3 regions of the Cellvibrio sp. GW822-FHT04B05 genome follow, and region 1 is predicted to be linked to each of the others. Evidence: predicted binding sites of a transcription regulator. Region 1 holds the regulator's gene; each other region holds the start of a gene.
What was found. The regulator sigma-54, encoded in region 1, starts transcription at its own class of promoters, with help from an activator protein. The targets are predictions, from matches to a motif close to TGGCACANNNNTTGCNNT.
Positions count from the first base shown of each region.

Region 2: a site for sigma-54 is predicted at 1,948-1,965, ahead of AC1RJL_RS16985 (ammonium transporter). Genes of this name have one in related genera too.
Region 3: a site for sigma-54 is predicted at 3,923-3,940, ahead of flgF (flagellar basal-body rod protein FlgF). Genes of this name have one in related genera too.

Region 1 covers NZ_JBXAMU010000001.1:549,870-560,586, forward strand. The annotation lists gene AC1RJL_RS02185 (TonB-dependent siderophore receptor) at 1-968, shown strand, start outside; gene AC1RJL_RS02190 (acyltransferase family protein) at 1,063-2,115, opposite strand; gene yjgA (ribosome biogenesis factor YjgA) at 2,325-2,843, opposite strand; gene AC1RJL_RS02200 (HPr family phosphocarrier protein) at 3,034-3,306, opposite strand; gene rapZ (RNase adapter RapZ) at 3,310-4,179, opposite strand; gene ptsN (PTS IIA-like nitrogen regulatory protein PtsN) at 4,191-4,643, opposite strand; gene hpf (ribosome hibernation-promoting factor, HPF/YfiA family) at 4,740-5,030, opposite strand; gene AC1RJL_RS02220 (RNA polymerase factor sigma-54) at 5,175-6,830, opposite strand; gene lptB (LPS export ABC transporter ATP-binding protein) at 7,035-7,760, opposite strand; gene lptA (lipopolysaccharide transport periplasmic protein LptA) at 7,767-8,396, opposite strand; gene lptC (LPS export ABC transporter periplasmic protein LptC) at 8,383-8,994, opposite strand; gene AC1RJL_RS02240 (KdsC family phosphatase) at 8,998-9,540, opposite strand; gene AC1RJL_RS02245 (KpsF/GutQ family sugar-phosphate isomerase) at 9,591-10,562, opposite strand.
Region 2 covers NZ_JBXAMU010000005.1:278,807-289,523, reverse strand. The annotation lists gene rpsA (30S ribosomal protein S1) at 1-959, shown strand, start outside; gene ihfB (integration host factor subunit beta) at 1,087-1,377, shown strand; gene AC1RJL_RS16985 (ammonium transporter) at 2,162-3,475, shown strand; gene AC1RJL_RS16980 (TrmH family RNA methyltransferase) at 3,555-4,328, opposite strand; gene AC1RJL_RS16975 (pyridoxine 5'-phosphate synthase) at 4,383-5,150, opposite strand; gene AC1RJL_RS16970 (peptidylprolyl isomerase) at 5,137-5,790, opposite strand; gene AC1RJL_RS16965 (TIGR04211 family SH3 domain-containing protein) at 5,803-6,462, opposite strand; gene AC1RJL_RS16960 (YciI family protein) at 6,496-6,795, opposite strand; gene AC1RJL_RS16955 (VC0807 family protein) at 6,857-7,627, opposite strand; gene AC1RJL_RS16950 (PHP domain-containing protein) at 7,666-8,502, shown strand; gene AC1RJL_RS16945 (L-threonylcarbamoyladenylate synthase) at 8,576-9,202, shown strand; gene AC1RJL_RS16940 (segregation and condensation protein A) at 9,332-10,240, shown strand; gene scpB (SMC-Scp complex subunit ScpB) at 10,237-10,717, shown strand, end outside.
Region 3 covers NZ_JBXAMU010000005.1:107,322-118,038, reverse strand. The annotation lists gene flgJ (flagellar assembly peptidoglycan hydrolase FlgJ) at 1-388, opposite strand, end outside; gene AC1RJL_RS16330 (flagellar basal body P-ring protein FlgI) at 389-1,492, opposite strand; gene flgH (flagellar basal body L-ring protein FlgH) at 1,549-2,250, opposite strand; gene flgG (flagellar basal-body rod protein FlgG) at 2,266-3,051, opposite strand; gene flgF (flagellar basal-body rod protein FlgF) at 3,110-3,853, opposite strand; gene AC1RJL_RS16310 (flagellar hook-basal body complex protein) at 4,138-6,564, opposite strand; gene AC1RJL_RS16305 (flagellar hook assembly protein FlgD) at 6,655-7,359, opposite strand; gene flgC (flagellar basal body rod protein FlgC) at 7,379-7,828, opposite strand; gene flgB (flagellar basal body rod protein FlgB) at 7,886-8,287, opposite strand; gene AC1RJL_RS16290 (CheR family methyltransferase) at 8,608-9,483, opposite strand; gene AC1RJL_RS16285 (chemotaxis protein CheV) at 9,538-10,494, opposite strand; gene flgA (flagellar basal body P-ring formation chaperone FlgA) at 10,699-10,717, shown strand, end outside.

The sequences.
Region 1 (10,717 bases):
CGGTATACAACCTAAATAATCCAAACCCTGCTGCACCTGATTACTCTGGTCCATCATCTCCTTATGGTGCATCACAATCATTGGAAGTGGGTGAGCAATCCGGTACCTATGCAACTGTGCGTTTCAAGCTCGCTGATTCGCTTAAATTTATGTTAGGTGGACGCGTAAGTGACTGGAGCTACGATAATACAGATCTGCTCAATAACACTCGTGTCAGCACTTCTGAAAACAATGTATTCATTCCCTACACCGGTCTCGTCTATGACGTAAATAGTTTCCTCTCTATTTACACCAGTTTCACCGGTATTTTCTTACCCGTTCAACAATATGGAGCAGATGGAAATGTGCTTGACCCTACTGAAGGTACTAACACCGAAGCGGGTATCAAAATGGCATTTTTTGATAACAACTTGAATATTTCCGCTGCGGTTTATCGTGCGAATAAGGACAACGTTGCTGAATGGGCTGATCAGGGAACCTTGCCAAATGGTAATTGGATTTACGAAAGTATCGACGGGATCAAAACCGATGGTTATGAAGTGGAAATTGCCGGAGCATTGACTGAGAGCTGGAATATCAGCGGCGGTTACACCGACAATAAGGCGGAAGATAAAGAAGGTAATCCTCGGCAGACTTATTTGCCCACCAAGCAATTTAAAATCACTAACAGCTACAGCTTTATTAGTGGTTTAACCCTTGGCGCCAGTGCCCGTTGGCAAAACTATTCTTACGGTGATGCCATCGTCCCAGCTGCGATCAGCACAACGGGTGAAGCAATTGCGGTAAAACAAGAACAACCATCTTATTGGTTGGTGGATGTAATGGCTCGTTACTCTGTTAACGATTCGTTCTCGGTTTCACTTAACATTGATAACCTGTTTGATGAAATCTACAACCGTTCTATGTGGGGCTATTCTGATTTCGGTGATACCCGCAGTGCGACCGTGGGCATGAAATACCGTTTCTAAGCCCGCATGGGAATCAGGAAAGTGATAATTATCTCGCATAAAAAAGCCAGCTCCTAAAAGAGCTGGCATTTTTTATAAATTTTCAATGTTGTTTTTATTTTTGGATTTCAGTTTTAGGCAGCAGTGCACGCTTTAAGACTTTTTGTAGTGGTCTCTCGACACAACGATGGATTAGCCAAGCCGCAATCAGCATGAATATCACCACGCCGGTAACTAACACCCATCCCGGCATCAAGTCATGCCAGGCATTAAACATCATAAAACCAATATTCTCATGCAGTAGATACAGCGGATAAGTCAGCACGCCCAGATAATAAAAACGCGGGTCGCATAACAGTCCGGTTTTACGCAGGGCAATCACCGCCATAATTGCAAAAAATAGCAGCGTTGATATGACGGATACCCACACATTGAAATCCGTTTTGTACCAACCGATCATCAGTTCAGTAAACACCTGATTTTGACGCACGCAGAAGATTACGCTTAGCAACAGGAGTACACCGTAGCCCCACTGGAAGCCGCGCGATCTCACCAGATAGAGCACGCAACCACAGGCAAAATAACCCGCCCAGTGCGGAAAACCGGCAACGAATGTTTCAACGCTGGCGGCCAGTGGTGTTCCCAGTGCGATGATGGATGCAATCAGTACGGCACCGCAAAACCAGGGTAAGAAGCGCAGCAATCGTAACCAAACCATTACTAACACGAGCGCGTAGAATTTTAATTCAATCCACAGCGTCCAATAAACACCGTCCACCAGGGGCACATCAAACCCATTCTGCAACATGGTCAGGTTGACGAGAAAATGCGACCAGCTCACCTGAAATGCCGGTTGGTTAAACAGCACGGCAGCGCCCGCCGTCAATATGACGCACAACCAATAGGCGGGATAAAGACGCACAAAGCGCGAAACAATAAATTCGCGCGGCTTACCATCCTCGGCACTGAGTAAAATCACGAAACCGCTAATGATAAAAAAGAAATTAATCCCCAAATACATGTAGCGCCCGTACTCACCAAATGCATCAGTGCGTGGCGCCGGCGCAAAATCCAACACTGATCCGACAAAGGTGTAGTGAAATAGCACTACCAGAACTGCTGAAACAAGGCGCAGTAAATCTATTTCGTAAAACCGATTGTTATTCATCAATTATGCCCGCAGAAACAAGAATGCCGCAGTGTAATTGAGCGCCAATTATAAGCTCCAGTTAATATCTGTTAACTGCTGGTAAAGCATTGTTGGCAGTAATTTGTATGCTCAAGATGAAGATGTTCTGCCCTAAAATAAGTATTTCGACCTAAATTAAGTCGAAAAAAAGCCGCTGAAATCAGCGGCTTTTTTATCCCTGCAATTTTTTAATCTTGCAGTTCGAGTTGTTCACGAATAAACGCAAACAATTTGCGTGCGCTTGCGGGTGGCTTGTTTTCTTCGCGCTCTTTTTGCGCACTGCGGACTAATTGACGCAGGTGCTGCACATCAATGCCGGGGCAAGAAGTTACCAGCGTTTGGAATATTTGCTTGTCACCTTCAATCAACAGATCGCGGTAGCGCTCGATTTGATGCTGGCGATGGATGTACAGATCGCTGCGGTTTTGCATTTTATCAACCGCTGCCTTGATTTCCTCATGATTGCCTTCACGCATCAACCGGCCGATGTATTGCACTTGGCGGCGGCGGGCTTCTTTGGGCGGTAATTTGCGCGCGATATAAATAGCGTCGAGCATGGTATCGCTCAGCGGAATGCTGGCGAGCTGTTTTTCATTCATATCAATCAGGCTTTCACCCAGCGCTTGTAAAGCGTGCATATCGCGTTTTACCTGCGATTTGCTCAGGATGTAATCATCGGGATTGATGTCGTCGTAGTTGTAGGCCATAAAAATTACTGTACCTGGCGCGCGCAGGGCGCAATTGGATATAACAGCTGGCGCTTGGACACCAAGGCTGGGATGCCGTGGATGGTCGCTGAGCCGGAAAAGGTCGCGCAGCTTAGTGCAGAAAAGCAACAACAACAACCGCTTTTACCATTAACCGGGTGCGCAGGTTACTGTTATAACGATAGTTCGTTTATTCGCCTTCTTCAAAGCGATCGGCAATCAGCGCACGTATGGCGCAAATTGCAGCGTCGGCATCATCACCTTCGGCGCTGACCTCCAGGGTTGTGCCACAGCTGGCGGCAAGCAGCATTAATGACATAACGCTCTTGGCATCGGCCCAGCTACCTTCGCCCACGCGAGCGGATACTTTTGCCTCAAACCGGTTGGCAAGGGTGGCCAGTTTGGCGGCAGCGCGTGCGTGCAAGCCGCGTTTGTTGATGATATCGAGAGTTTCAGTCTGCATAATCTAGTGTTTTTTGTGCTTGTTAATATCGCGATGGCGAACCTGGACATCGCTAAAACTGTGGTCGAAATGTTTTTGTAACCGCTCCGATAGATACACAGAGCGGTGTTGGCCCCCGGTACAGCCAATCGCGATGGTAATGTAGCTGCGGTTATTGGCTTGGTAACGCGGCAACCAGCGAGTGAGGTAATGCTCGATGTCGTCGTACATTTCCTTCACTGTCACCTGCTCTTCCAGGAAGTCGATAACCTCCTGGTCTTTGCCAGTTTGCGGCCGCAGGTTGGGTTTCCAATGCGGATTGGGCAGGCAACGCGCATCGAATACCAGATCGGCATTCACGGGAACTCCGTGTTTAAATCCGAAAGATTCAAACAGGATTGCCATAGTCGATTCGCTGCGGCCAACTACTCGTTCTTTCACCAGGTCGCGCAACTCGTGCAGGTTCAAATGACTGGTATCAATCACTTGATCTGCACTGTCGCGAATAGGCTCTAGTAGAGTTTGTTCAGCAGCAATCGCCTCTTCTAAACTGGTGTGTTTATCTGACAGCGGATGCTTGCGTCGGGTTTCACTAAAACGCTGAATAAGTACGGCGGGTTGTGAATCCAGAAACAGTGTCTGGAATGGCAGGTGCGCTTCTTTAAGGGTACTGATCATTTGTGGGAAGATTGACAAATCTTGCCATGCATTGCGCACATCAATACCAATCGCAAAGCGATGTTGGTCATCTTTATGAATCTGGATCTGGGCCACCAGTGCGGGCAATAGGCTGACAGGCAGGTTATCGATACAGTTAAACCCCACATCCTCAAGGACATGCAGTGCTGTACTTTTACCTGAGCCGGAAAGGCCGCTGACAATCACCAGATGCATAATTGGTCCTGTTAAGGAGCGGCGAGTGCCGCTTGGTAGAGCGCTTCATTGCTTTTGGCGGCGCGCAGGGTTTGGCGATAATCGGCATTATTCAAAGCTGCGGCAAGTGCCGCGAGGGTTTGCAAATGTTCGCTATGGGCATCTTCCGGCACTAACATGGCAAACAATATATCGACGGGTTGTGAGTCGATTGCATCAAAATCAATCGGGTCTATCAACGTGATCAGCGCCCCGACGGTGCCGTTGCAATGTTCAGCGCGGCAGTGGGGAATGGCGATACCGTGGCCAATGCCGGTCGAGCCCAGACGTTCGCGGCCAATCAGGCGGCGAAATAAATCATCGGCATCAATTTCGGGAATGTCCTGCGCAATGGTGTTGGCTAGCAACTCCAGCGCGCGTTTTTTACTGCCGCCTTCGACACCGCAGAGGGTTCGGCGAGGGGTGATCAGATTTTGAATTTGCATGACTGGGTGATGCCGGGCATCTCTCGCTGGATAATGTGGTCATCGCTTATGGCGATGACAGCACAGGTTCAGTTAACAGGTTGGTGCATGCGCCGATTAGCGATGGCTGCGCATTTTTTCTTTGTGTTTAATTAATTGGCGATCAAGCTTATCGGTCAGTAAATCGATTGCGGCGTAAAGATCGTCATGGGACGCGTCGGCATGTACATCTTTGCCGCTTACGTGAATGGTGGCTTCTGCCTTTTGAATAAGTTTGTCGACTGAGAGGATAACGTGTGTGCTGGTGATGCGATCGTGATGATGGGTCAGGCGCTCCAGTTTACTGGTGACATACTCTTTCATTGAATCGGTAACTTCTACATGGCGACCGCTGATATTTATTTGCATAGATACTTCCTCTCGCTAGAAATAAAACAGTTGCAACCTGCACAACCTCTATTACATCTGTGAATTTATGATCCGAACTTTATTCAATATTCAACATTCAACTACATTCGAAAAACCGTCGCACTACAAGTGACCAGTAATGTATTAAATAGTTTTACGCTCGTTCGACGGTGGAATATTGAGGGACTCGCGATATTTCGCAATGGTACGGCGCGCCACTTGAATACCTTGCTCGGCGAGCAGATCGGTAATTTTGCTGTCGCTCAAAGGTTTTTTGGGGTTTTCTGCGCTCACCAATTTTTTAATAATCGCGCGAATCGCAGTTGATGAGCATTCGCCGCCACTATCAGTACTTACGTGGCTGGAGAAGAAATATTTCAGCTCAAAAATCCCTTGCGGTGTATGCATATATTTCTGCGTGGTGACACGCGAAATAGTAGACTCATGCATTTCTACAATTTCAGCAATATCGTGTAGCACCAATGGCTTCATTGCTTCAGGACCGTAGTCCAGGAAGCCGCGTTGTTTTTCCACAATACAACTCGCTACTTTCAGCAAGGTTTCATTGCGGCTCTGCAAGCTCTTCAGGAACCAGCGTGCTTCTTGCAGGTTATCTTTGAGGAAGGTGTTGTCAGTGCTGGAATCGGCGCGCTTCACCATAGAAGCATAGTCCGAATTAATCCGCAGGCGTGGTGCAATATCCGGATTTAGTTCAACTATCCAGCGGCCATCACGTTTTTCAACAAACACGTCGGGAATAACATATTCCGTGTCGCCGCTCGCAATCATATCGCCCGGGCGCGGATTCAAGCTTTGGATTAGCGCTACAGCGATGCTGAGTTCTGCTTCCTTGAGTTTGGTGCGGCGCATTAACTGGCGATAATCGCGGCTGCCGAGTATTGGTAAATATTGCCTGGCGATTAACTTGGCTGAATCCAGGAATGGCGTTTTAGGATCGAGTTGTTGCAGTTGCACCAGCAGGCATTCGGAGAGATTTTGGCTGCACACGCCGCAGGGGTCGAATTGTTGCAGGCGGTGTTGTACCGCTTCGACTTCATCGAGTTCAAGCTCTTCGAAATCGCCGCGCATACCTTCAAAAATTTCTTCGACGGTGATGGATAGCATGCCACTGGGTTCTACCGCATCGATAATGGCCATCGCCAATACGCGGTCGCGATCCGACATAGGTGTCAGGTTCAGTTGCCACATCAAATGATCGTAGAGTGAGTCAGTAGCCGCGCGACGGCTTTCGAAGTCATTGTCTTCGTTGTCGTAATTGCTTGAGCTGCTGCTGGATGAGGATTGGTAAACGTCATCCCAACTGGTGTCTACCGGCAAATCGCTGGGGATTGATTCATTCCATTCGCCATTGTCAGTGCTAAAACTATCTCCGTCGCCATAGACATCGGAATCGCCGAAGGATTCGCTTTCACCAAAGCTTTCGCCCTCGCCAAAACTTTCACCTTCCGAATAGCTATTGCTCTCGGCGTAATTATTATCGGCGGTGGCGGAGTAACTTTCGCTGGCAGTGAAATCAGTGCCATTATCGGCGCCGGCTTCGGCAGCAATTTCCAGTTGACGGGTGTAATCCGCTTTATCTAACTCACTGCCTTCATATTCGTTGGCGGCGCTGGGCGAATCAAAAGCTTCTTCGATCTCCAACATTGGATTGGACTCGAGTGCTTCCTGGATTTCTTGTTGCAAGTCTAACGTCGATAATTGCAGCAAGCGGATCGCCTGCTGCAATTGCGGAGTCATGGTCAGCTGTTGGCCGAGTTTAAGCTGGAGAGATTGCTTCATTATGTGAACGACAAACCCTTATAACGCAGGATGGAAAACATCAGTTATGTGGAGTTTAGTCAGGGTTGGCCGCGCAAGCAATAAGCTTAAGCAAGCTTTATGCCTAATGGGCAAAGATTGTTACTTGTCAAGTCGTTTATGTGGGGTCTATTGTGCTGGTGACGGGCGGTCGGTAACACTTAAGGCGACTAGTTAAAGAGGTGTTTACAAGCGGAAATTTTCACCCAGATAGACTTGGCGCACTTTGCTGTTGCTTAGCACTGTCTCGGCATCGCCTTCGGCAATGATATGGCCTTCACTGACAATATAAGCGGTTTCGCAAATATCCAGCGTCTCACGCACATTGTGATCGGTGATAAGCACACCGATACCGCGATCTTTCAGATGGCGGACAATCTCCTTGATGTCATTCACCGAAATAGGGTCAACACCGGCAAAGGGTTCATCGAGCAGGATGAACTTGGGGTCGGTCGCCAATGCGCGGGCAATTTCTACCCGGCGGCGTTCACCACCGGACAGCGCCATACCCAAGCTGTCGCGGATATGGGTGATGTGAAATTCATTCAACAACGATTCAAGCTTTTGCTGGCGCTGTTGACGGTCGAGATCATGACGTGTTTCAAGGATCGCCATAATATTATCGGCGACCGTCAGCTTGCGGAAAATCGATGCTTCTTGCGGCAAATAACCAATACCGGCGCGGGCGCGGCCGTGAATCGGTAGCTGGGTAATATCGCGGTCATCGATCAACACGGTGCCATTATCAGCGGGAACCAGGCCGGCAATCATATAAAAACAGGTGGTTTTACCGGCGCCGTTGGGGCCGAGCAAGCCGACGATGCGGCCGCTTTCCACGGTGATCGAAACATCAATTACAACCTGGCGTTTTTTGTAACTTTTGGCGAGATGGCGCGCGTGCAAGCTGGGCATAAGGTATCAGTCTGATGATGCGGTTGATGAGGCGGCGGACGAACTGGCTGATGCCGGGCTTTGGGACTGGCTTGGCGAAATAATCTTGATGTCGTCACCGGCTTTGCCACCTTTGGGTGGAATTACGATTTCAATGCGCTGGCCACCACCACTGGCGGTATTATTGCCGGCGGCCTTCATTACTTCTTTAACCAGATCGTAGTCGATATGCGGGCCGCTCATGACGGCGCCATTCTGTTCAACGGACGCATTTTCGACCAACAATAAATGCTCGTTGTTCGGCGTGTAAGTAATTTGCTTGGCTGCTGCAGTCACCACACCTTGATCTTTTTCCGGTTGTTGCTGGAAACGGGCGGGGCTTCCGGTGGCAATCATTTTCTCGACGCTGCTGTCGGAGTTGGTATGAATCACGATGGAGTCCGCCGAAATCACCAGCGACCCCTGGGTAATTTTTACCGATCCGGTATAAGTGGCCACGCCGTTTTTCTGGTCGACTGTCAAGTTGTCGGCTGAGCCGCGAATAGTTTCATTTTTGTCAGTGGGCAAGGCATAGGTAGCGACGCTGTAACTGGCGATGAGTGCGGTTAGCGCGAGCGCGACTGGCGATAATGTAAAACGGAATTTAGCGGGGATCATAAACAGCCTTAACCTGGGACTTTAACTGAAGCCGACTCTGCGCCAGGTCGGCATCCATACCTTTTGCATCTATCTGACCTTTAGCGCTGCGCATCTTAACAGCTTTGTCAGTTTCCGCGAATTGTTCACGGGGGCGCACATGCAGTTCGCTGGTGGTAATTTGGATCAAGCCCTGGGACGGAGTCTGTTGTTGGATAAGAACATTTTCGAGCAGGCGAATCAATTGACCGTTGCCCTCACTGCGTCCGATAGTGGCAGTTACTAACCAGGGCGCATTGGAATCGGCATCATGGAAAGCCATATTAGGCTGCTCGATCAAGGTGTAATCAGTGTCTGACGGCACATCCGGATTCATTTGGTAATGGGTGACTTGGGGAGTCGTCAACTGGTAATGCAATTTACCTTGCACATCAAATTCGCGCGTCTCCACTTCCTTCATATAAATCTGCGGGAAGCCGCTGGGCTCATATTCATAACCAACCACATCTACTTTCTGGCGCAGCGAAAAAGCAAAAAAGCAGAGGACTAAAGCAAATGCCACCAGCCACGGAACAGGCACGTATTGAGGAATTTTTTGGGCGCGTTCCAAAAGTTTCATTGCTTAGTGTTCACCCTTGATTGCCAGATAAGATGCCAGCATTACGTCGAAAGTATCCTGCGCCTGCATGATTAAATCACAAGCTGCGCGTACTGCGCCTTCACCACCGCGCTCGCGGCTTTGCCAATGTGCGCGGGCGGCTACACTAACGTGGGCATTAGCAACAGTAAATGCGAGTCCAACACGGGTCATTACTCCCAAATCCGGCCAGTCATCACCCATGAAAGCGATTTCGTCCAATGCGAACGGGTGTTCTTGCAGGATTTCCTGCATGGCCTCCCATTTGTCTTCACGGCCTTGTACCAGCAGGGTAATGCCCAGATCGCTTGCGCGGCGGGCGACCAGATTGCTGGTGCGGCCGGTGATAATGCCTACTTTAACGCCGGTTTTCTGTAACGCCTTGATGCCTTGGCCATCAAGCGTGCTAAACGATTTAAGTTCTTCACCCTGGTTGCCGAAATAAAGGCGGCCATCGGTCAGTACGCCGTCGACATCCAGTAATAGAAGTTTGATGCGCGCGGCGCGTTCGCGTAATTCGGGGTTCATGCAGCGATTCCAGTGCTGCTGATCAATCGCAATTGATCAGCTTTTTTTGATTAAATAATGCCTGCGCGCAGCAAGTCATTGATTTTTACGACACCCACCAACGCTTTTTGTTCGTTGGTGACAAGTAATACGTTAATTTTTGCCTGCTCCATTAATGCCAGTGCTTCTGCAGCCAGCGTATTGTCGCGCAGCATTTTTGGGTTGGTATTCATCAATTCCCCGACACTGGCGGTGCGGATATCTACACCCTTGTCGATACTGCGGCGTAAATCGCCATCGGTAAAGATTCCGAGCAGATCTCCGGCAGGACTCATGACAGTTGTCATGCCAAAACCCTTCTCCGACATTTCCATCAATGCACCCAGCATCGGCGTTTCCGGAGTTACACGCGGGATGTCATCGCCGCCGTGCATCACATCGGCAACACGTAACAATAGCTTGCGCCCGAGTGCACCGCCGGGGTGGGAAAAAGCAAAGTCTTCGGCGGTAAAACCGCGCGCTTCAAGCAGTGCAATCGCGAGGGCATCGCCCATCACCAGTGTCGCTGTAGTGCTGGAGGTGGGGGCGAGATCGAGCGGGCAGGCTTCAACAACGACGCTGATATCCAGGTTGACTTCAGCCTCTTCGCCCAGTGTAGATTGTGCATTGGCACACATGCTGATGATTTTAATTCCGGCGCGTTTCAGCAGCGGCAACAAGGTGACGATTTCGTTTGACGTGCCCGAATAAGAGATGGCGAGCAAAATATCGTTCTTGGTGATCATCCCCAAATCGCCATGGCTGGCTTCGCCCGGGTGTACAAAAAAAGCAGGAGTACCGGTGCTTGCAAGGGTCGCGGCGATTTTTTTGCCGATATGACCGGATTTGCCCATGCCGGTGACAATCACACGCCCGGCACAGTTAAGGATCAGGTCGCAAGCGGTAGTAAATTGGCCATCGATACGGCTGGTTAAAGCAGTTACCGCCTCGGCTTCCAGGCGGATGGTGCGCAAAGCAGAGCTGACGTAATCAAAGGCAGCCATATAACAATTCCACAATAACGGTTCAGCGGTTCCGGGGTGGGCATTATAACGGGCATGAATGGTAAGGCGAGGGATGTTTACGTCTTTTTTCCTGCGCGCAGGTTATCCGTGTCCGGATCTAAATGGTATAGTGCGCGCCGCAAGCCTGCTCACCG
Region 2 (10,717 bases), on a different contig from region 1:
TCGACGTTAAAGTATTGAAGTTCGATCGTGAGCGTAACCGTGTATCTCTGGGCCTGAAGCAATTGGGTGAAGATCCGTGGATACAAATCACCAAGCGTTACCCTGAAGGCGCTCGTGTGAAAGCAAAAGTAACCAATTTGACTGATTACGGCTGCTTTGCAGAGTTGGAAGAAGGTGTTGAAGGTTTGATCCACGTTTCAGAAATGGATTGGACTAACAAGAACATTCATCCTTCAAAAGTTGTTCAATTGGGCGACGAAATCGAAGTGATGGTTCTGGATATCGACGAAGAGCGTCGTCGTATCTCTCTCGGTTTGAAGCAATGCCAGGAAAATCCATGGGATGCATTTGCTCGTACTTGCGCCAAAGGCGACAAGATCAGCGGCAAAATCAAGTCAATCACTGATTTCGGTATCTTCATCGGTTTGGATGGTGGTATTGACGGTCTGGTTCACTTGTCAGACATCTCCTGGCATGAAGCTGGTGAAGAAGCAGTTCGCAAGTACAAGAAAGGTGACGAACTGGAAACCGTGGTATTGGCCATCGATCCAGAGCGCGAGCGCATTTCCTTGGGCATCAAACAACTCGAAACCGATCCTTTCTCAGAATACGTTTCTGTGAATGACAAAGGTGCTGTAGTTAAGGGTATCGTTAAGGAAGTTGAAGCTAAAGCTGCTGTAATCACCTTGGCAGATGACGTTGAAGCTGTTCTCAAGGCCTCTGAATTGAGCCGTGAGAAAGTAGAAGATGCGCGCAACCTGCTGAAAGTAGGTGATGAAGTTGAAGCCAAGATTATTGCAGTAGATCGCAAAAATCGTAGCATCAACCTATCAGTGAAGTCTAAAGATGTAGAAGACGAGAAAGCTGCAATGAAAGAGCTTTCCAGTAAGCAGTCAGATCAGGCATCTCCAACAACGTTGGGTGATTTGATCAAGGCTCAAATGCAGAGCAAAGAGTAATTTTTGTTATGCAACAGCGACCAGCTAAGCTGGTCGCTGTTTTTTTGATTTATTTTCCTCCGCGCTTAGTGATGCTGTTTTATCTGGTTGTGTTGCTTGAAGGTTTTTTAATAACAGAGAGCAGGTTATGACAAAGTCAGAATTAATCGAATATATTACTGAAAAACAAAATCAGTTAACCATCAAAGATGTCGAGATGTCAGTAAAGCTTCTGCTTGATTATATGTCCGATATCCTCGCATCCGGTGAGCGCATCGAAATTCGTGGTTTTGGAAGTTTTTCGTTACATTACCGCGCTCCGCGCACAGGAAGAAATCCGAAAACAGGTGATGCGGTAGTCCTTGAAGGTAAATATGTCCCGCACTTCAAGCCAGGAAAGGAAATGCGTGATCGTGTTAATGAGAGTATTTCGAAATAATAACTTATCATTGATGTGTAGAAAGGGATTGCTGGATTTTCCCTGCGACTATTATCTTCCTTTCAATATTTATGAAATATCGCCTTCGTTTATTTGAGTTACTAGTGGCAGCATTGGGTTTGGTGAGCCTGATGAAATGCATGCTTGGTTATTGTGCGACAAAAAAGTGTATAGCTGCATCCACGATAAAAATGCCAAGTATTATTAGCCAAGCCGCAACAAGATTATTATTTTCTCCCACATTTTTATCGCTAACAATCCAACCCACGCCCCAGACAAAAACTGCCGGAATCCCTCATAAAAAGTTTTGCTTCGGGGAAGCCTCCAATATAAATATCACACGCACCTGCTGAAAATTATCATTAAATGTAGTGCATCTGTGGCCGTATTTTTAATCGAATAAATTACTCCCCCGCTAATACAGTAATAGCTGAGCTATTGGCGGTTCATTCCATTTTTTGCACCAATGTTGATCAAAAAATATTGATGGGCATTTTTGTGGTGCAATATTTATCTGCGTAAACTAACTATAACTTCATATCTCTTTGAAAAATAGATAATAAATTTTATTGGTTTAGAATTTGCTTTAGGCTGGTTCATTTTTGTTTTTACAGGTTTTATCTGGATTTTGTGCTCCGATAGTGTGCGAATATTTTTTGATCTGAAGGATATTTCCTATACTTCATGCATTCTACAAATAATAACCGTATCAAAATGGGGCGGTTATTTAAGCCGATAAAGACATTAGTCAGCAAACTAAAATAATCATTGTCATGGGGTTACTATGAAGAAAGTAAGTTTCACACTACAAACGGCAATTGGGAGCCTGCTTGCAGTCTGCGGCCAGACTGCTTTGGCACAGGAGCCGACTATTAATGGCGCCAATACGGCTTGGATTCTGACCTCTACCGCGCTGGTATTGTTTATGACTCTGCCGGGGTTGGCTCTGTTTTATGGCGGTTTGGTTCGAGTTAAAAATATTCTCTCAGTGCTTATGCAATGCTTCACGATTGCATGTTTGGTATCTATCCTCTGGTTAATTGCGGGTTACAGCTTGGCTTTCGGTACCGGTAATGCCTGGATCGGCGATTTTAGTATGGTATTTATGGCGAGCATCACTGAAGACGCTTTATCTGGTGATATACCTCTCAGTTTGCATGCTATGTATCAAATGACATTTGCGATTATCACTCCTGCTTTGATTGTTGGAGCATTTGCAGAGCGGATGAAGTTTTCTTCAATGCTTATTTTTTCTGCCCTCTGGTTGTTTGCCGTTTATATTCCTGTGTGCCATTGGGTTTGGTCTGGATCAGGTTGGCTGTATGCCAAAGGTCTGCTGGATTTTGCCGGCGGCACTGTTGTGCATATCACAGCAGGTGTTGCTGCACTGGTAGCGGCAGTTGTTATTGGTAAGCGTGACGGTTTTCCAACAACAGCAATGCCACCCCACAACATGACGATGACTGTTACTGGCGCCGGCATGCTTTGGGTGGGCTGGTTTGGATTTAATGCCGGAAGTGCATTGGCTGCCAATGGTAATGCGGCGATGGCGATGTTGGCTACGCATATCTCTGCAGCAGCGGGTGCGCTGGCCTGGATGACGATTGAATGGATGCGTTTCAGGAAGCCAAGTGTATTGGGGATTGTTACTGGTATGGTCGCGGGCCTCGGAACAATTACCCCTGCTTCAGGCTATGTTGGACCTGGCGGTGCATTGATTATCGGTTTATTGGCTGGGGTAATCTGCTTCGTGATGACTCAACTGGTAAAACGCGTGTGGAAAATTGATGACTCACTTGATGTATTTCCGGTTCATGGTATTGGCGGTGTGTTGGGTACAATTCTCGCTGGAGTGTTTGCTTCAACAGAGCTTGGCGCGTTCAGTGGCCAGGGTTTCGCCAGCGGAATTGAATCCATGAGCGAGCAATTAGGTGTGCAGTTGTTGGGTGTAGTGGTCACTTTTGCTTACACCGCTGTAGTAACTTATATTCTGTTAAAAATTACTGGTGTCTTTACCTCTGGCTTACGCGTCACTAAAGAAGAGGAAACCATCGGTCTGGATTTAAGTTTGCACGAAGAAGATGGTTATAAGTTGTAAAAGCTTTTGACCTGGATAATAAAAAAGAGGAGCTATTGCTCTTCTTTTTTATTTGGGATCTTGAAAAAATATAACGTGATCAGCGAAATGCAATCAGGGCTGCGGTAACGGCGACATTAAGTGACTCTACACCATTGTTCATTGGTATGTAGACTTGCTCGTTGCAAAGTCGGGTCACTTCATTTGAAACACCTTCTGACTCATTGCCCAGCACATAAATACATGCTGACTTTGGGTTAAACTTTTTTAACGCTATTGTGGCGTGCGATGAAAGGGCGCAAATAACTGCACCATCGGCTTTAAAATCTTGCAAGGCTTGAGTCAAGTCTTTACAACGTAGCAACGGTGCTCGAAAAACGGTTCCTGCACTAGCTTTAATAACAAGCGGATCAATTTGAGCATTTCCTTTTTGTGGTAACAATATCCCGTCAATATTTCCTGCGCATGCTGAGCGAATTATCATTCCCAAATTCTGGGGGTTTTGAACCCCGTCAAGCGCAAGTAGTGTGTAATTTTTCCCACTATTTTCGGCAAGGAACTCGTCGTAAATTTTATAGCCACGCAGCTGCAGGTCCGCTGCAACCCCTTGATCCTGGGATGTATTTTTAGAAATGCGCGATAAAGCCTGACGGTCATGGTAAATAATCTCGGCACCCTTTTGCTTCGCAAGCGAAATTATATTGTCGAGGATATCAGCTGGCTTATTGCTAGTGGCCAAATGTAAACGATAAATAAATGTGGACGGATCTTGCAGTGCCTCGAGTACAGTTTTACGACCATAGACTGTCATTAGTGAATCAAAAAAGCGTTTTTTTTCCAGATAAGCGGGGCTATCATCACGTGGTTTATTCATGCTGATTTACTTGGATAAAGTAGGGGGAGATGTATGGAATTCCCAATCGAATAATTAGTTGCAGAGCTTTTTGTAAGCGTGCACTGCGTTAGTTAATCCCATTGCGATGGCATCAACGACTAATGCGTGACCAATTGATACCTCAAGCAATGAAGGAACCTGACGAAAGTGCGCGAGATTTTCAAGATTAAGATCGTGCCCGGCATTTAAACCAATACCAATTTTTTGCGCATGGATTGCTGCATCCATATAATTTTGGAACAGTGCATCAAGGTTAGTGCTATTGAGCCTGTGAGCCTCTGCATAGGGACCGGTATACAGTTCAATTCTGTCCGCACCTATTTCTTTTGCCAAACTTATCTGCTCAATATCCGGATCCATAAATAAACTGACACGCACACCGTTATCTTGTAATTCGCGAATTAACGGGCGCAGTTTTTCTCCGCTAACGTTTAAATTAAATCCGTGATCAGAGGTGAGTTGTTCATTTGTGTCTGGAACCAGGGTGCATTGATGCGGACGAACATCATTGACCAATTTAATAAAGCCGGGAAAATCTTCCAGGGATTCTGCGTAAGGGTTTCCTTCGATATTAAACTCAATACCGGGATGACCTTTTACCAGTTCGCTCAGTTCATAAACATCGTGTGGGCGAATATGACGTTGATCCGGGCGGGGATGAACAGTCAAGCCATCAGCGCCAGACGCAATACAGATTTCACCGTGACTAACTACATTTGGATAATTGCCCGGCCGCGAGTTTCGGATCAGCGCAATTTTATTGAGATTAACACTAAGGGCGGTACTGTTATGGTTGGTCATTAATGGGTACCAATGCATCTTTGAACGCGGATGGTTTTGACGCATTTTGCGATTCCAGCAAGTTGCGCAAAGCGGCTGCATCAACACGTGATGTGCTCAATATACGTATGATGTAATTGGGGGCTTCAGGTAGCATTTTTAACCTTCCCCGTGGAGATTGTGCAATTTTTTCAAGCACTTCAATACCCACAATTACCTTTCCAAATACGGTGTATCCGGGCTTGGTCTGTGTTGCATTGAATTCCGGATTACTTTTCAAATTCACATAAAATTGTGCGGTAGCGCTATTCGGATTTTTCTCTCTTGCCATTGCAATACTTTTATAATCGTTTTTAAGTCCATGTATGGATTCATTGATTATTGGATCGCGTGTGGGCTTTTCGACAAAATCAGAAGTAATACCTCCACCTTGAACAAGAAAGCCAGGGATGATGCGGTGAAAAATAGTGTTGTCGTAAAAGTTGGTATCGACATAACCTAAAAAATTCTTCACCGTCTCGGGCGCGGCATCCGGATAAGTCTCTACGACGAAAACACCTAAATCGGTTTTTACGGCTACCATAATGTTTTCATCGGCATGTAAATCAGTCGTTACAATCAGACAAAAACCTAAAGCTACTTGAATAAAGCGATTCAGCATGATCAATAACTCTTAGCGCCACTCTGATCTACGTTTACGGCGACCAAATGCTTGCAAGATAAAAGAAAGTAGAACACCGCCAAACACCAAGCCGCCACCATAAACCCAGTGATTGAAACGGTCAGTGTTTTTTAGTTTTTCGTTCTCTGCCTTAATTACATCCGCATGGGTTTGCAATAATTGATTTTCCTTCAGCATATGTTGATGCTCTTCTTCCAGGTTAAATGCGGTAGCAGCAGCTTGGCGCATATCTTCCGTGTCAGCGAGTAATTGTTGATGCTCTTGCTGGATTTTTTCGAGTTGCGATTTGAGTTGGGTATTTTCAGTTTGCAATGCGACTACATCACGTGAAGAGCCTGACAATGCAGCCAATTGCAGTGCCGCAGTTGGTTTGTCGGTGAGATTTTGGCTTCGAACCCAGCCCTCGGTGCCATCGGGTGTGGTGACGAGGGACCAAAGGTTATTATCACTTCCGGTCTCCTCACGAATAAAATTGAGCTTGGTTCCGCTTGCTACGCCTTGTTGCAAAATACTGGCTTGAGGAGCTTTATCGCTACGCACCGGAATGTAAATGACATCAGACACATATTTATCAGCGGCAATACTGGGTACGTTAATTAGTGACAAAGTGAAAATCGATAACGTACAACCAAGGAGGGAAATTTTTTTCACAGTTGCTCCAATCTTTAAAAATAAAAAGAAAAATTAAGGCAAAACTTTCTTAAAGGGTTTTACGACAACCTTGGCGTAAACACCAGCAGCGATGTAGGGGTCAGCATCTGCCCACAATTGCGCTTGCTCCAGCGAGGTGAACTCAGCAATTACCAAACTGCCGGTAAAGCCTGCATCACCCGGATCGTTGTTATCGATAGCAGGATGTGGGCCAGCAACAAAAAGCCGGCCTTCATCATTTAATTGCTGTAATCGTGCGAGATGAGCGGGGCGCGCAATTTTGCGTTTTTCAAGGCTATTAGATACATCTTCACTAATAATGGCGTAAAGCATGAAGCACTCTCTTGGATAAAATCAATTGCGGACTTAATGCGACAAAAATGACGCAAAATAATTAATTGTCACTGCCGTCATTAATCACTTCTTCCAGCGTTAAATGTGTAAGCAAGCGAATACTGCGAAACACATAAAACAATGTACCCATCATGATGATCATCATCGGCAGGGCAATTATGGGATAGCTAAGGGCGGTCATTTTACCTAATTCTGCGTTGAATTCTGTGGTTCCAGGCTGACTGACAAGAATAATTTTCGCTAATACGTAATTTAATATTGATGATAAAAAGAAAGAGGTGGCAATCATCAAAGAGGCATTGGTTAAGGTGCGTTCAAAGTGCTTTTGTGTTCCATGCTCCTGGAGGGCAATATCCACTTTGTGAATTTTCAGCACTTTATCGTTATAAATAAAGGTCTTTACCAAGGGGTAGCGCGTTTTGATAGAGAAAAGCGTGACCAAGCCTAAAATGCCGGGAATTGCTGCTTCTTTAATAGCAAAATATTCTGGAGCCAAATGCAAAAGACTGAGTCCACCTGTGAGTAGCACACTCACAATTCCCAGCGCGGAAAACACATTAATTTTCCGGTTAATTAGAAAATCGCGCAGACCATAAGTGATTGGAAAGGCGAGGGCAACAATTAATCCCCATGTCGCTCCCAGGTAATCGTCGCCGCTGAGCTTGGTCAAAATCAGCGTCGGAATCACGATGTTCATCAGGAGATTGGCCAAAAAACTTTCTTTTTTCAGTTTTGGCCGCGAATTTGTGGGTTCTGCTGTTGGTTTATCAGCTAACATGCTCACATTCTTTTCAGTGCTATTGTCGGTCATGACCAATCCTGGTGATGTACTTGCCACGTGGAGTTTGAGTGATTTTTGATCTGCATTGCCATACCCATTTTTCTGACGGGCTACTTAGTCCCGAGGCTGTGATCGCGCGCGCGAAAGCGCACGGTGTTTCGGTGCTGGCGATTACGGATCACGATACCATAGCTGGTATCGGGATTGCACAAAAAGCCGCATTGGAATCAGGTATCACCTTGATAAATGGCATCGAGTTTTCCAGTCAATGGGGCAAAGGCGGTGTGCACATTGTCGGTCTGGGAGTTGATATCTCTTCGCCTGCGTTGATTGCTGCGATTGAAGTTCAGGAGCTGGCACGCAATGCACGTGCTGTCGCAATTGCAGATCGTTTATCCAAAGCCGGTTTTCCCGGCGCTTTGGTGGGAGCGCAAGAAATTGCCGGTAACGCAACCTTGGGGCGACCGCACTTTGCGCAGTATCTGGTGGCGATTGGCGCAGTAAAGAATATCAATGCGGCATTCAAAAAATACCTGGGTGCTGGTAAACCTGCCGATGTGAAGTACCAATGGCCGATGATGGATCAGGTAATCGACTGGATTCATGCGGCGGGTGGTGTTGCCGTGCTCGCCCATCCCGCCAAATATGAGCTGACGCGCACCAGGATGTGCGCGCTTATTAGTTCATTTGCCGCGGCGGGTGGCGATGCGCTAGAAGTAATCAGCGGGTTGCAGCCCTCAGCATTGACAGAGGATTTGCTGCGCATCGCAAGTAGTTATTCCTTGCATGCCTCTTGTGGTTCCGATTTCCATATTCCTGATCAGCCATGGCAAGAACTGGGAAGCTTCGGTCGCTTGCCGGAACACGCAAAACCTGTATGGGAACTACTGGGTTATGCCCAATAATATTAATAAGACATTCTCTGTTCTTACCTGTCTTAAATATATGAACAGGTAGATTGTTGTAAGGAGCAAAATTATGGCCCAATTCTTCCAAATTCATGCAGAAAATCCCCAGCATCGCCTGATTGTCCAGGCTGCCGATATCATCCGTAAAGGTGGTGTAGTGGTGTATCCAACCGATTCTGCTTACGCCCTCGGCTGTCATATTGGCGATAAAGACGCGCTTGAGCGGATTCGTACGTTACGGAAACTTGATAAAAATCATAACTTTACCCTGATGTGTCGAGACCTTTCCGAGCTTGCAACCTATGCTCGGGTCGATAACCAAGCTTTTAGGCTGATTAAAAATCACACTCCTGGTGCTTATACATTTATTCTCGAAGCGACTGCTGAAGTACCGCGTCGCTTGCTTCACCCAAAACGTAAGACCATCGGTCTTCGCGTACCTGATAATCCAATTGCTCTGGCCCTGCTCGAAGAGCTGGGCGAGCCGCTGATGACCAGTAGCTTGCTTATGCCGGGCGAGGAGCTTCCCATGACGGATCCCTATGATATCCGCGATACCCTTGAACATTTTGTCGAGTTGGTAATCGATGGTGGATACTGCGGGCTAGAGCCGACTACCGTTATTGACCTGACTGATCAGCTTCCGCAGTTAGTGCGGCAAGGTAAAGGGGATTTCTCTCCTTTTGACCCTAACTAGCTGATGTATAAAGAAGTGTTTGATGTGTAGGCGCGCTGTCCGGCGCCGTCCGAAATGGCTATAATGCCGCCCTTGTTCAATGCTGCCCCACACTGAGCATTCTATTTACCAACTTGTGAGTTATCTTGAGTGAGTGAAACCCTCGAAACTGCCGTATCGGAATCTCCGGATATTGCCTCCCCGCAGGAGGCAGTGCCGGATGTTGCTATAACTGCCGAGAGTGAAAAGGTTACTGCTCACCAGTCAAAAGGGCCGCAGCAAGGCGAAATGCCATTTGCAGTAGTGCACGGTAAGGCTTACACCCAATTGCCGCAGGACTTATATATCCCGCCAGATGCACTTGAGGTATTTCTTGAGGCGTTTGAAGGGCCGCTGGATTTATTGCTCTACCTGATTCGTCGCCAAAATATCGATATCCTGGATATTAATGTCTCGGAAATTACCTCCCAGTACATGGCTTACGTTGAGTTGATGGAAGCTCATCAATTTGAATTGGCCGCCGAGTATTTGGTGATGGCCGCAATGCTCGCCGAGATCAAATCACGTATGTTGCTTCCACGTTCGTCGGAAGAACATGAAGAAGAGGAAGATCCTCGTGCGTCATTGATACGACGCCTGCAGGAGTATGAGCGGTTCAAGCAAGCTGCGGTCGATTTGGATCAGGTTCCACGCGTAGCGCGTGATGTTTTTCCGGTCACTGCTGCTGGTCCGGATCGCAGTCTCACGCGTCTTGATCCTGATGTTGAATTGCAAGAGCTGTTGCTGGCGCTGTCAGAGGTTTTGCGTCGCGCAGATATGTTTGAGAGTCATCATGTATCCAAAGAAAAGCTCTCCACCCGCGAGCGTATGGCGCAAGTACTGGATACGTTGGCGCATCAACATTTTGTACCTTTTGTTAGTTTGTTCAAGGCGGAAGAAGGACGCCTTGGCGTGGTCGTCACCTTTCTCGCGGTGATGGAATTGATTAAGGAATCGCTGGTGGAAATTGTTCAGAGCGAATCGTTTGCACCTATTCATGTTAAAGCCAGAACACAATGACAAACGAAATTGATATCACTGAAGATTCTCTCGACGAGGACATGAATTCATCAACCGAAGTTGGCGAAGAGCTTCGCCTATTCCGTGAAGAGTCTGACACTGAGGAATCGGCAACTGTACCTGTGACACAGATGCCGGTCGACGCAGAATTACTGCGCAGGATTATCGAAGGCGCCATATTGGCAGCTGGTCAGCCGATGACCATTGCGCGCTTGCTGGAATTGTTCGATGAGGCAGTGGCGCCAAGTAAAGACGAGATTGTAGCGGCCTTGGTTGATATCCAGGCGGCCAGTGCTGAGCGTGGTTTTGAGTTAAAAGAGGTCGCCTCCGGTTGGCGTTTTCAAGTGCGCGATAATCTTGCTCCCTGGGTTAATCGCTTGTGGGAAGAAAAACCGCAAAAATATTCGCGCGCGCTGCTCGAAACCCTTGCCCTTGTTGCTTATCGTCAACCGATTACCCGTGGTGATATTGAAGAGA
Region 3 (10,717 bases), on a different contig from region 1:
TAAGCGCACCATCGTGAACAACAGTATCTTTTGCAGATTCTGCTTTCATACCACCGCCATAATTCTGCACCATTTGTTTGTAGAAATGATCTGCAATCCCGATACCGGCACCGCTGGTTAAATTCAGTACCATTTGCTGGTCGAGCATATCGCGGTGAAAACGTGTGGACTGGCTATCAAAGTAATTACCTTCACCAAATGCTTCATTGGCTTCGCGCATGGTTTTCAGCATTTGCTGTACAAACATCGCTTCAAATTTTTTGGCAACTTCTTTTAATGCCTGCGGATCTTTATCGCGTCCCATTGCCTTGATTGAATCAAGGGCGTTAGGATCGAGATAAGTATCCTGTACTTGTGCGGACTTGAGGCCGGTATCGACAGATATCATTTAGATCACCACCAATTCAGCTTTGAGTGCACCTGACTCTTTAAGCGCTTCAAGAATCGCCATCAAATCACTCGGCGATGCGCCCACGTTATTCACAGACTTAACAATGTCATCCAGGTTCGCGCCGGGAGCAAACTTGAACATAGGATTGGTTTCTTCATCCGCTTGTACATTGCTGCTCGGCACCACCACTGTTTGGCCGCCAGCAAGTGCATTGGGTTGGCTAACCGTCAAACTTTCTGCCACAGAAACAGTGAGACTGCCGTGAGTAACTGCAACCGGTGATACACGCACATTTTTACCTACCACAATAGTACCGGTACGCGAATTAATAATGACCTTGGCAACTTCTTCACCCATGGTCACGTTAATATTTTCCAGCATTGCAATAAAATCGACACGCTGTGCCGGATTAACGGGAGAGTTCACCATAATAGATACAGCATCTAATGGGCGCGCAACATCAGGCCCCAACATCGCATTAATACTTTTTGCCAAAGAATTAGCGGTAGTGAAATCGGCGCGATGCAAATTAAATACAATCGGCTGACCACCGGCGAAATTGGTTTCCACCATGCGCTCTACGATTGCACCGCTGGGAATACGACCGGCACTGGGAATATTCACCGTAATTTTTGAACCGTCATTGCCAGATGCACTCAGACCGCCGACAACCAAATTACCTTGGGCAACAGCATAGACTTTTCCATCCAAACCTTTTAACGGAGTCATTAACAGGCTGCCGCCGCGCAAACTTTTTGCATTACTGATTGACGACACAGTGACATCAATGGTTTGGCCTGGTTTTGAAAACGCCGGTAATTCAGCTTGAATCATTACCGCTGCGACGTTCTTCATTTGCATACGCACACCTTCAGGCACAGTGATACCGAATTGTTTAAGCATGCTGTTGAATGATTGTGTGGTAAACGGTGATTGTGTTGTTTGGTCGCCCGTGCCATCCAAGCCTACTACCAAACCGTAACCCACTAATTGGTTTGCGCGCACACCGGCGACACTCGCGATATCTTTAATGCGCTCGGCCTGCGCCGCCGTACTGAACAGCAACGCCACTGCGATAACGAAAAAATGAAAACTACGCATAAAGTACCTCATTAAACCTGAATACGGGTGCAAAGCTGATTCCTGTATAAAGCTAATTACAGGGGCCACAAATCACTGTTAAAAAAGCGCGACAGCCAACCCATAGAAGATGAATCTGCCAATGCACCTGTGCCCGAGTAGGAAATTTTTGCATTTGCTAAACGCGTTGAAACGATAGTGTTATCCGGTGCGATATCGTCAGGACGAATCATTCCACTGATGCGGATAAATTCATCGCCACGATTCAATGTGATCCATTTTTCACCGCGCACAATTAAATTACCGTTCGGTAAAATCTCTGCAACGGTAACGGTAATATTGCCTTGCAAGCTGTTGCTTTGATCTGCATCAGCACTGCCATCAAAGGTACGCCCCTGCTCAAGAGCAGTTGTCAGTTCATTGCCTTTAATAGTCGGATTTACACCGAGCAATGGGCCCGCATTAAAATTCACACCGCTTTTCTTACCGGTCGCAACCCCGGACGATTTTCGCGATACTGTCCGTTCACTCAGGGCTACGGTAATCACATCGCCCACAAAGTGCGCTTTGCGATCATCAAATAAATTCAGACCGTAAGCATCCTGATACAAAGAACCTTCCGTGCGTTGTGGCACTGGCATGCTTGCCGCAATTGTCGGCGCGTAAGCAGGATCATCCGGCATGGGTTTTTTGTTAGTAAAACAACCACTGAGGCCGATGGCTGCCAATATCATCAGCACTAATTTCAACGATGTTTTACTGCAAGTAAGAGTGCGCATAATCAAATCACTCAATTAAAGATTTTGGGTAATGTATTGCAACATTTGATCGGCGGTCGAAACAACTTTGGAGTTCATCTCGTACGCGCGCTGGGTGGTAATCATGTTTACCATTTCTTCAACGATATCCACGTTGGAGTTTTCCAACATATATTGTTTGATTACACCCAAACCATTTTCACCGGGAGTACCTTCCACAGGGTTACCGCTGGCGACAGTTTCTACATATAAATTTCCGCCAATGGCTTGCAAGCCAGAGTGGTTAACAAAATCAACCAGGGTGATGTTACCCAGTTGTTGCGGCTGTGCATTGCCCGGTGCAAATGCGTTTACGGTACCGTCAGTGCCGATAGTAATTTTATTGACACCCTCAGGAACAATAATCGCCGGCTCTAATAAAAAACCGTCCGCGTTAACGATCTGGCCTTCACCGTTAATTTGCAGTTGGCCGTTACGGGTGTAGGCAATAGTGCCGTCAGGTTGCAACACTTGCAGGAAACCATGACCGTCAATCGCAACATCAAGTGATTGCTCTGTCACTTGCAAAGTGCCCTGGGTAAATTCTTTTTGTGTTGCCACAACGCGCGCGCCCACACCCAATTGCAAGCCGGAAGGCAATTGCGTTTCCTGGGTTTGCTGCGAACCGGGTTGACGCTGGTTTTGATACAACAAATCTTCAAATATCGCACGGTCGCGTTTAAAACCGATGGTGCTGGTATTAGCCAGGTTATTTGAGATAGTCGTTAGCTGGCGATCTTGCGCCGACAAACCGGTTTTACTGACATAGAGGGCGGCATGCATGGTGTATTCCTCGGGTTAACTACTTGTCTGCACAAGCATTAAAAAATATTTAATTCACTTACGATATTTGTAAAAGTTGTGCCGATGCAGCCGAATTTTCTTCTGCAGACTTCATCACTTTTACTTGCATTTCATATTGGCGTGCGAGACTGAGAATCTGGGTAAATTCGTCGACAGCATTTACGTTACTGCCTTCGAGCATGCCGCTGCGGACTTTCACTTCTGCAGCGGGCTGGGCATTCAAACCATCGCGCTGGCGAAATAAACCGTCATCACCTTTTTCGATTGCCGCAACCGCCGGATTAACCAACTTAAGGCGCCCCACTTCCACCATGGCTTCAGGGCCCTGGTCTTGCCCGACAATAGAAATAATGCCGTCGGAGCCGACCTGCACTTTTTTGTTTTCAGGAATATTGATCGGGCCGCCATCACCCAGCACCGGAAGACCATTCAGGGTGCGCAGCATGCCCTGTGCATCGACTGTAAAGTTGCCGGCGCGGGTATAGGCCTCAGTGCCATCACCAGCTTGCACGGCAAAGAAGCCGTCGCCCTGGATGGCAACATCAAGTGGGTTGTTGGTCGTAATCATCGGTCCGGAACTGAACTCGGAACGCGGTGACTCTGTCAGCGCATAGGCGCGGGTTGGCTGGCCATCGCCGTAGTAAACACCCATGCTGCGTGATTGCTCAAAATCAGCGCGAAAGCCGGTCGTGCTCAGGTTAGCCAGATTATTGGCGCGATTGGCCTGCGCCAGCATATTGTGCTTGGCTCCGGTCATCGCGATAAAAAGAGCTTTGTCCACAGTGTTTCTCCAGATTTCTAACGCATACCAGAGCGCTAGTTTTTTGGCAGATTTGCCGTTATCTGGAGTTTTGCAAGAGCAGTGCCAACCCGAAAAAAATCCGTAAGCACATGAAATTAAAGGAGAAAACATAAAAGAGAGAAAAGCGGCAAAATCGTAACAATACCGGCGAACAAAGAAGCGGCAAAGAGCTTCCGCCCTTTGCCGCTGTAGTGGTGTAATTTATTGGCCTTGTTTTTTTAGAGGCGCGGTAATTTTAGGGCGCGATAAATCGTGCCCCTACTTTATCTCAGGTTAATAATGGTCTGCGTAGTGGCGTTAGCCGTTTCAATGGTTTTGGCATTTGCCTGATAGTTACGCTGCGCAATAATCAGATTCACCAACTGCTCCGACAAATCCACGTTGGATTCCTCAACCGCACCGGCAGTGATATTACCCAGTTGTGCAGAACCCGGAGCGCCGATGATCGCCTCGCCTGACTCAAACGTCTGTGCCCACATGGTATCGCCAGTTGGTTTCAAGCCCTCAACACTACTGAAGTTGGCCAACGCAACTTGCCCTAACACTTGCGCTTCACCGTTGGTGAAACGGGCAAATACAATACCGGTGCTGCTGATATCCAGACCCGCCAAACGGCCTGTCGCATAACCATTCTGATCCAACTCTTCTACCGAGAAGACACTGCCAAACTGGGTACTACCCGCAAGGTCAATCAAGAAGTTCGAGCTTGCTGGTGGCTCGGCAACCGGGATGGTTCCACCTTGCAACACATTCAACGGACCCAGTGCTCCAATAGGTGCGCCGTCTGACCCAATCGGCGTCCAGTTGGAAATCAAAATAGCGTCGGTCATTGTACGATCAATGGTTCCTTCAGGTGTGAAATGCACATCGAAAGACGCCATAGTAGCCATGATATTTTGTGGTGATGGCAAACTCGGATCGGGATCACCCACATTCTGACCATCGATTTGCACGTACATTTTCCAATGGTTCGGCGATGTAGTTGGATCCGCTGGATCATAGGCCTGCTTTACAAAATACTGACGCATTGAATGCACGTTACCCAAGCTGTCATACACAGGTGTTGTTGTGGCGTGGTTAAACGTTTTTTGATCGTTAGGATCAAACGCATTAATGGGCACCGGAGTAAAAAACCCTGGAACATTAATGGAATTAAATAGACTACCGCCGCTCACTGGCACTGTTGGTTGGCTGGATGCAATCGAATAGCCCTCTTGCATGGTGACAGTAATCTGACCACCCACTTTTATACCGTTATTGACTAACGTCGGATCAAGGTTGGTATCCAGTACTTGCTGCAAACCGCTAGCGCCCAGTATGCCAACAATGCCGCCAGTTGCACCAAACGAAAAGTCCAGATCGCGACCCGTGGCAGAGACCACTTCCAAATTACCCGTTGTGCTGTTGACGCTCGCCGTGATACCAAACAGAGTTGATTTACTTAATTTATTGATTTCGTCTGCCAGCGCCGTCATGTCAGGACTGCCGGTTGATGTGAGTGTTACGCCATTTAGTTTCAATGTACCGTTGTTAGTAAATGGTCGTGCGGGAATTGCTGGTGGACCGACCTCTGCCGGAATTGTACTTAGAATACTTGCCCTGGTAGTCGCCGTTGCGGATACGCCAGCCAGGGAATTTAATTCGGATGCAGTTTCATCAGCACTAGCACCATATTTGCTGATGTAGGTTATAGGCCTGGCATTATTGGGCCCCTGAATTACCAAGGTGTGCGAACCATAATCATTGGTAACTTTTGGAATACCTTGCGTAAAGGTGCCTGGAAATGCAGTAGTAAGGCCGTTCGCCCCTGTGCCTGCGGTAATAGACAGAGTCGATGCAACACCGGTCGCCAAATCCCGAACTTTCAAGCGGTTATCAGCCGAATCGTAATAGGCTTGTACGTTTAACGGAGTTGGAGTACTGAAATTACGGTTGTTAATTTCGTTAGCCAAATCCGTCAAGTTGTTATAAACACCCTCTGCCAGAGTGAGCGTTACGTTTTCAACGGTGCCACCGGGGACAGTGCGCGATATGGTAAATGTTGTCGGGGTAGTTGGAGCGCCCGCGATAGTTACCGGTAAAGTCACACTACCCAAATCGATTGTGGAAGTGGTAGCGGAAAGCAAACCGGGTTTAGCAACACCAACCCCGGTTCCATTGGTTGCAAAACGCGAACCCGTTGTCTCAAGAACAACCTCATTGGAGTTAAGGTTGTAAGATGCATAAACACCCGTGGTTTGACGTGGATCTTGTGAGCTTACATCCACGCGCAACTTACCCAACACACCACTTACATTGCCATTGGCATCTGCCGCGAAACCTTGCAGTAATGCACCGGTGCCATTGACGATATAACCGTTTTTATCCAGACCAAAAGTTCCCGCACGGGTATACAGACGCTCACCGTTTTTTTCCACCACAAAAAAGCCTTCGCCATTCACTGACAAATCCAATTCGTTTTGCGTGAATTTCAAATTGCCTTGAGTAAATTGCTGGCGAATATTCTGGATAGTCACACCGCTACCTGCAGTATTTGATCCGCCACCTAATAAAGTACTGGTGTATACATCACCAAATTCAGCGCGCGACGATTTAAATCCAATGGTACTGGCATTCGCGATATTATGACCGGTCACCTGCAGATCGGTATTTGCCGCACGAATTCCGCTTAACGCTGTATTGAAAGACATATTACACCTCGACCATAACGATTAATGGCTTAAAATTTCTGTTGCTTGCACTTGAGTGCAAATATTTTCAATCGTATTTAATTAGATAAACTAATTAAATTGTTTTACTTTGCTTGCTTCAACCGCGCCTATACCAGCCAAATTCAAAATCAATGATCCATTCTCACCAATGGTCACACTATTTACATTGGCACTTAGCGACGTTTTCAATGCTTCGGTTTTACCATTCTGATCGGCGGTAATTTCAAACTTATATTCACCGGCTGCAGCCGCCGCTTCACCCGCCTCCCAATTTAATAACTCGCCGTTAATTTCAATATTTTGACCATCCCAGCGGAATACCATGTCACCTTTAGGCACTTCGCCCACTGGAATTTTCTGTACCAATGCGCCTTTCTCGTCATAAATACTGATCGATAAATTCCTGGTCGAATAAGCCAACTCTGCACTACCCGCAACAATTCCACCTTTAACCAAGGTACTTTTCTCTGATGCCACTGTGACGCTGCGGCCTACCAGAGACGATGCCTGCAATGCATTGTTCGATGCAAAATTATTAAAGCTGGTATTTAAACGTTCCAATCCTTCCACCGAACTGAATTGTGCCAATTGTGCAACGAACGCACTGTTATCTTGTGGGCTTAGCGGATTCTGGTTGTTCATTTGCGTAATCATTAATTCAAGAAACGCAGCTTGACCCAACTCATTGGTATTTTTTTTCGTTTCTGTTTTTTTGGTAATGCTCAGGTTGTCGGTAACGCTGGAGCTGCTATTGGTGCTGCCTACAGTTGACATAACTTTTCTCCCTCGTTAATTACTGGCCAAGAGTCAATACACGTTGAACCATTTGCTTGGCTGAATTCATCACTTCAACGTTCATTTGGAATGAACGCGATGCAGCAATCATATTTGCCATTTCTTCTACCGGATTTACGTTCGGATAAAACACATAACCTTGCTCATCAGCTTTGGGATGGCTTGGTTCGTAACGCCGTTGCAGTGGCGCATCGCTTTCAACAATTCCAAGCACTTGCACGCCGGCAGCTGCATCAACTTCGTTATTGCTGTAGGTGCCTTCGGTCACACTTGCACGCATGGCATCTTGTTGGATTGCAGCAAACACCGGCTGGCGGCTGCGATACACTTCATTCACACTGGAACTGGCGGATTGCGCATTCGCCAGGTTACTGGCGGTAGTGTTCAAACGCAGGCTTTGTGCGTTCATACCGGTGCCAGCGATATCAAAAATATTTCCAAGTGCCATGATTTATTACCTGCAAGATGTTTCTGGAAAATGCGTTAACAACAATCCGAGGCGCGATTATTCGCCGCGGATAGCGGTGCGAAGACCGGTAAATTTGCTATTTAAAAACTGGAAGCTCGCCTGGAACGCCAAGGCGTTTTTCATGTATTCGGCATGCTCAATTTGGTCTTCTACGGTATTGCCATCAATTGAAGGCTGTTGCGGGGTGCGATACAGGACATCACCCTCGTTAGTAGAAAAACCGCTGCCATCAATATGGCGAGACTGTGTAGTGGACAAGCCAAAACCGCTGGAGCCGTTCATTTTCTGGCTCAAGGCTTGCTTGAAATCCAGGTCTTTCGCTTTATAGTTCGGCGTATCGATGTTGGCCAGGTTGTTCGCAAGGACACTGGCACGCTCGGAGCGAAAGTGCAGCGCCGATTCGTGGATACCGAGAGCTTTTTCGAAAGAGATAGACATTTCAGTTCGCCTTGTATTCATCAGGGGTGGCAACCGGAAGGGTCTGCTACCTTTTGTTACTGATAACAAAGCAACGGCTGTGCCAACGCCCAACATAAACCACAACCTATTGTTTTTAAAGGATAAAAACAATAATAACGAAGGCCAATAGAAAAGCGGCAAACAACAAGCGGCAAAGGCTTTCCGCCTGTAAGTACAGGAAAATCACCTGAGCGGCAAAGGGGAATTGCGGTAAATACGCGCGCAAGAAGAAAAGCCGGATGTTGAGTCCGGCTCTCGATAAAAGCGTATCGCCTGATGGATTGGGTCTAGAAAAGGCGTCAAATTGCCCGATAGAGAATGCCCGGTTCGCATCGAACCATTTCAAACAAATCAGCAGCGCCCGCCAATCCTTCTGATGATCCCAGGAAGAGAATGCCTTGCGGTTTCAGGGAAGCATGGATTTTTTGCAGGATCTGCCGTTTTAGCTCGGCATTGAAGTAAATCAGTACATTGCGGCAAAAGACGATATCGAATTTGCCCAAAGCGGCGTAAGAATCCATCAAGTTGAGCGAGCGAAAATCGATACGTTCTTTCGCAACGCTTTTAACACGCCAGATTGCCGGTTCAGGATTATCAAAATAGCGCTCTAACCGTTCGGCGGATAAGCCACGCAATACCGACAGCTTGTCATACTCACCGCGCTTGGCTTGCTCCAACACAGTCGATGACAAGTCAGTCGCCACAATCTGCACTTGTCGCGCTAAATTGCCCATCGCCTGGCGCTTGTATTCTTCCACCACCATGCTGATGGAATACGGCTCCTGTCCCGAAGAACAGGCCGCCGACCAGATACGCACTGGCCCAAACATCCGGTTATTGCCTGCCATTAACTGCGGCAACAGCGTATTTTTAAGGTGATCGTAAGGATAATTATCGCGAAACCAGAAGGTTTCATTGGTAGTCATCGAATCCACAACCTGATCTTTCAGCTTACGGTTGACTCCCAGCTTTAATACTCGCACCAGTTCACCGAACGAGGCGATATTGTTCTCCTCCAGAATGCGGCGAATGCGGTTAGTCACTAGATATTGTTTGTTATCGCCCAGCGAAATGCCGCAGGCGTCTTCGAGGAATTGGCGAAATTGATCAAACTCGGTCTGGTCGATGCTGTCGCGACCCGACGGTTTGGCAAAGGACGACTCTTTATTAATCATAAATTTCCAATGTAAAACAATTGCCGCGCGTCAATTCACCACAGCAATACAGGATCACGCTTCTTCTGGCGGTAACAAGCTTTCACCGGTAATCGCCAACACACGGTCATTCACACGTTTTGCCAGTTCATCCGGATGGAATTTCGCCAGGAAGTCGTCCGCTCCCACCTTGCGCACCATGGCCTCATTAAAAACGCCACTGAGCGAGGTGTGGAGGACAATATGCAGTTTTTTCAGGTCAGGATGATTACGCACTTCTGCGGTAAAGGTGTAGCCATCCATCTCCGGCATTTCGATGTCGCAGATAATCATAATCAGTTCAGAATACGGGTCCTTGCCTTCTTTCAAGATGTCCTGCAGATACCTGAAGCCCTCTGCCCCGTCCTTCTTGAGTGTGGTTTTGATTCCCATGCTCTCAACCACACGCTGAATTTGCTTACGTGCAATAGTCGAGTCATCAATAATCAGTACGTGTTTTTGCACCACGCGATCGGCAATGCCATCCTCAATCACACCGGCGCTCACGTCTTCACGCGCAGGCGACACTTCCGCGAGGATTTTCTCAACATCGATAATCTCAACCAACTGGCCGTCCACCTGGGTAACGGCGGTCAGGTAATGCTCTCTACCTGCTCCCTTGGGCGGTGGATGGATATCGCCCCAGTTCATATTGACAATGCGCTCAACCGAACGGACCAGGAAACCTTGGGCAGTGCGATTGTATTCAGTGATGATCACGAAGCAACTTTCAATATCCGGTAACTCGCGGCGGCCAATGGCCAGGTTCATATCCATGATCGGCAAAGTGCCGCCGCGGATATGGGCAACACCCCGTACCACTGAGCTACGGCCGGGGATCGCGTTTAGCTGCGGGCACTGCAATACCTCTTTCACTTTAAAGACGTTGATGCCATACAGCTGTTGACCGCCGAGCCGAAACAACAGGAGCTCAAGACGGTTCTGCCCAACCAGCTGTGTGCGCTGATTGACACTATCCATTACACCAGCCATGTAATTACCTCATTTATTCTCAACATTAGGGCCACATTAATCTCAACAATAGGACCAAGGCTATCGATGATTCGATTACCACCATACGGCACAGTATTTGCTTTGATGCTAACTAAAGCAGCTTAGCGGCAAAAAACTGCCAGACTTTAGTCATTCATGATCCAGACCGGCACTCAGTTCTTACCCTTGAGGATAGGACAAAATATGGAACTTCCTAGTTTTT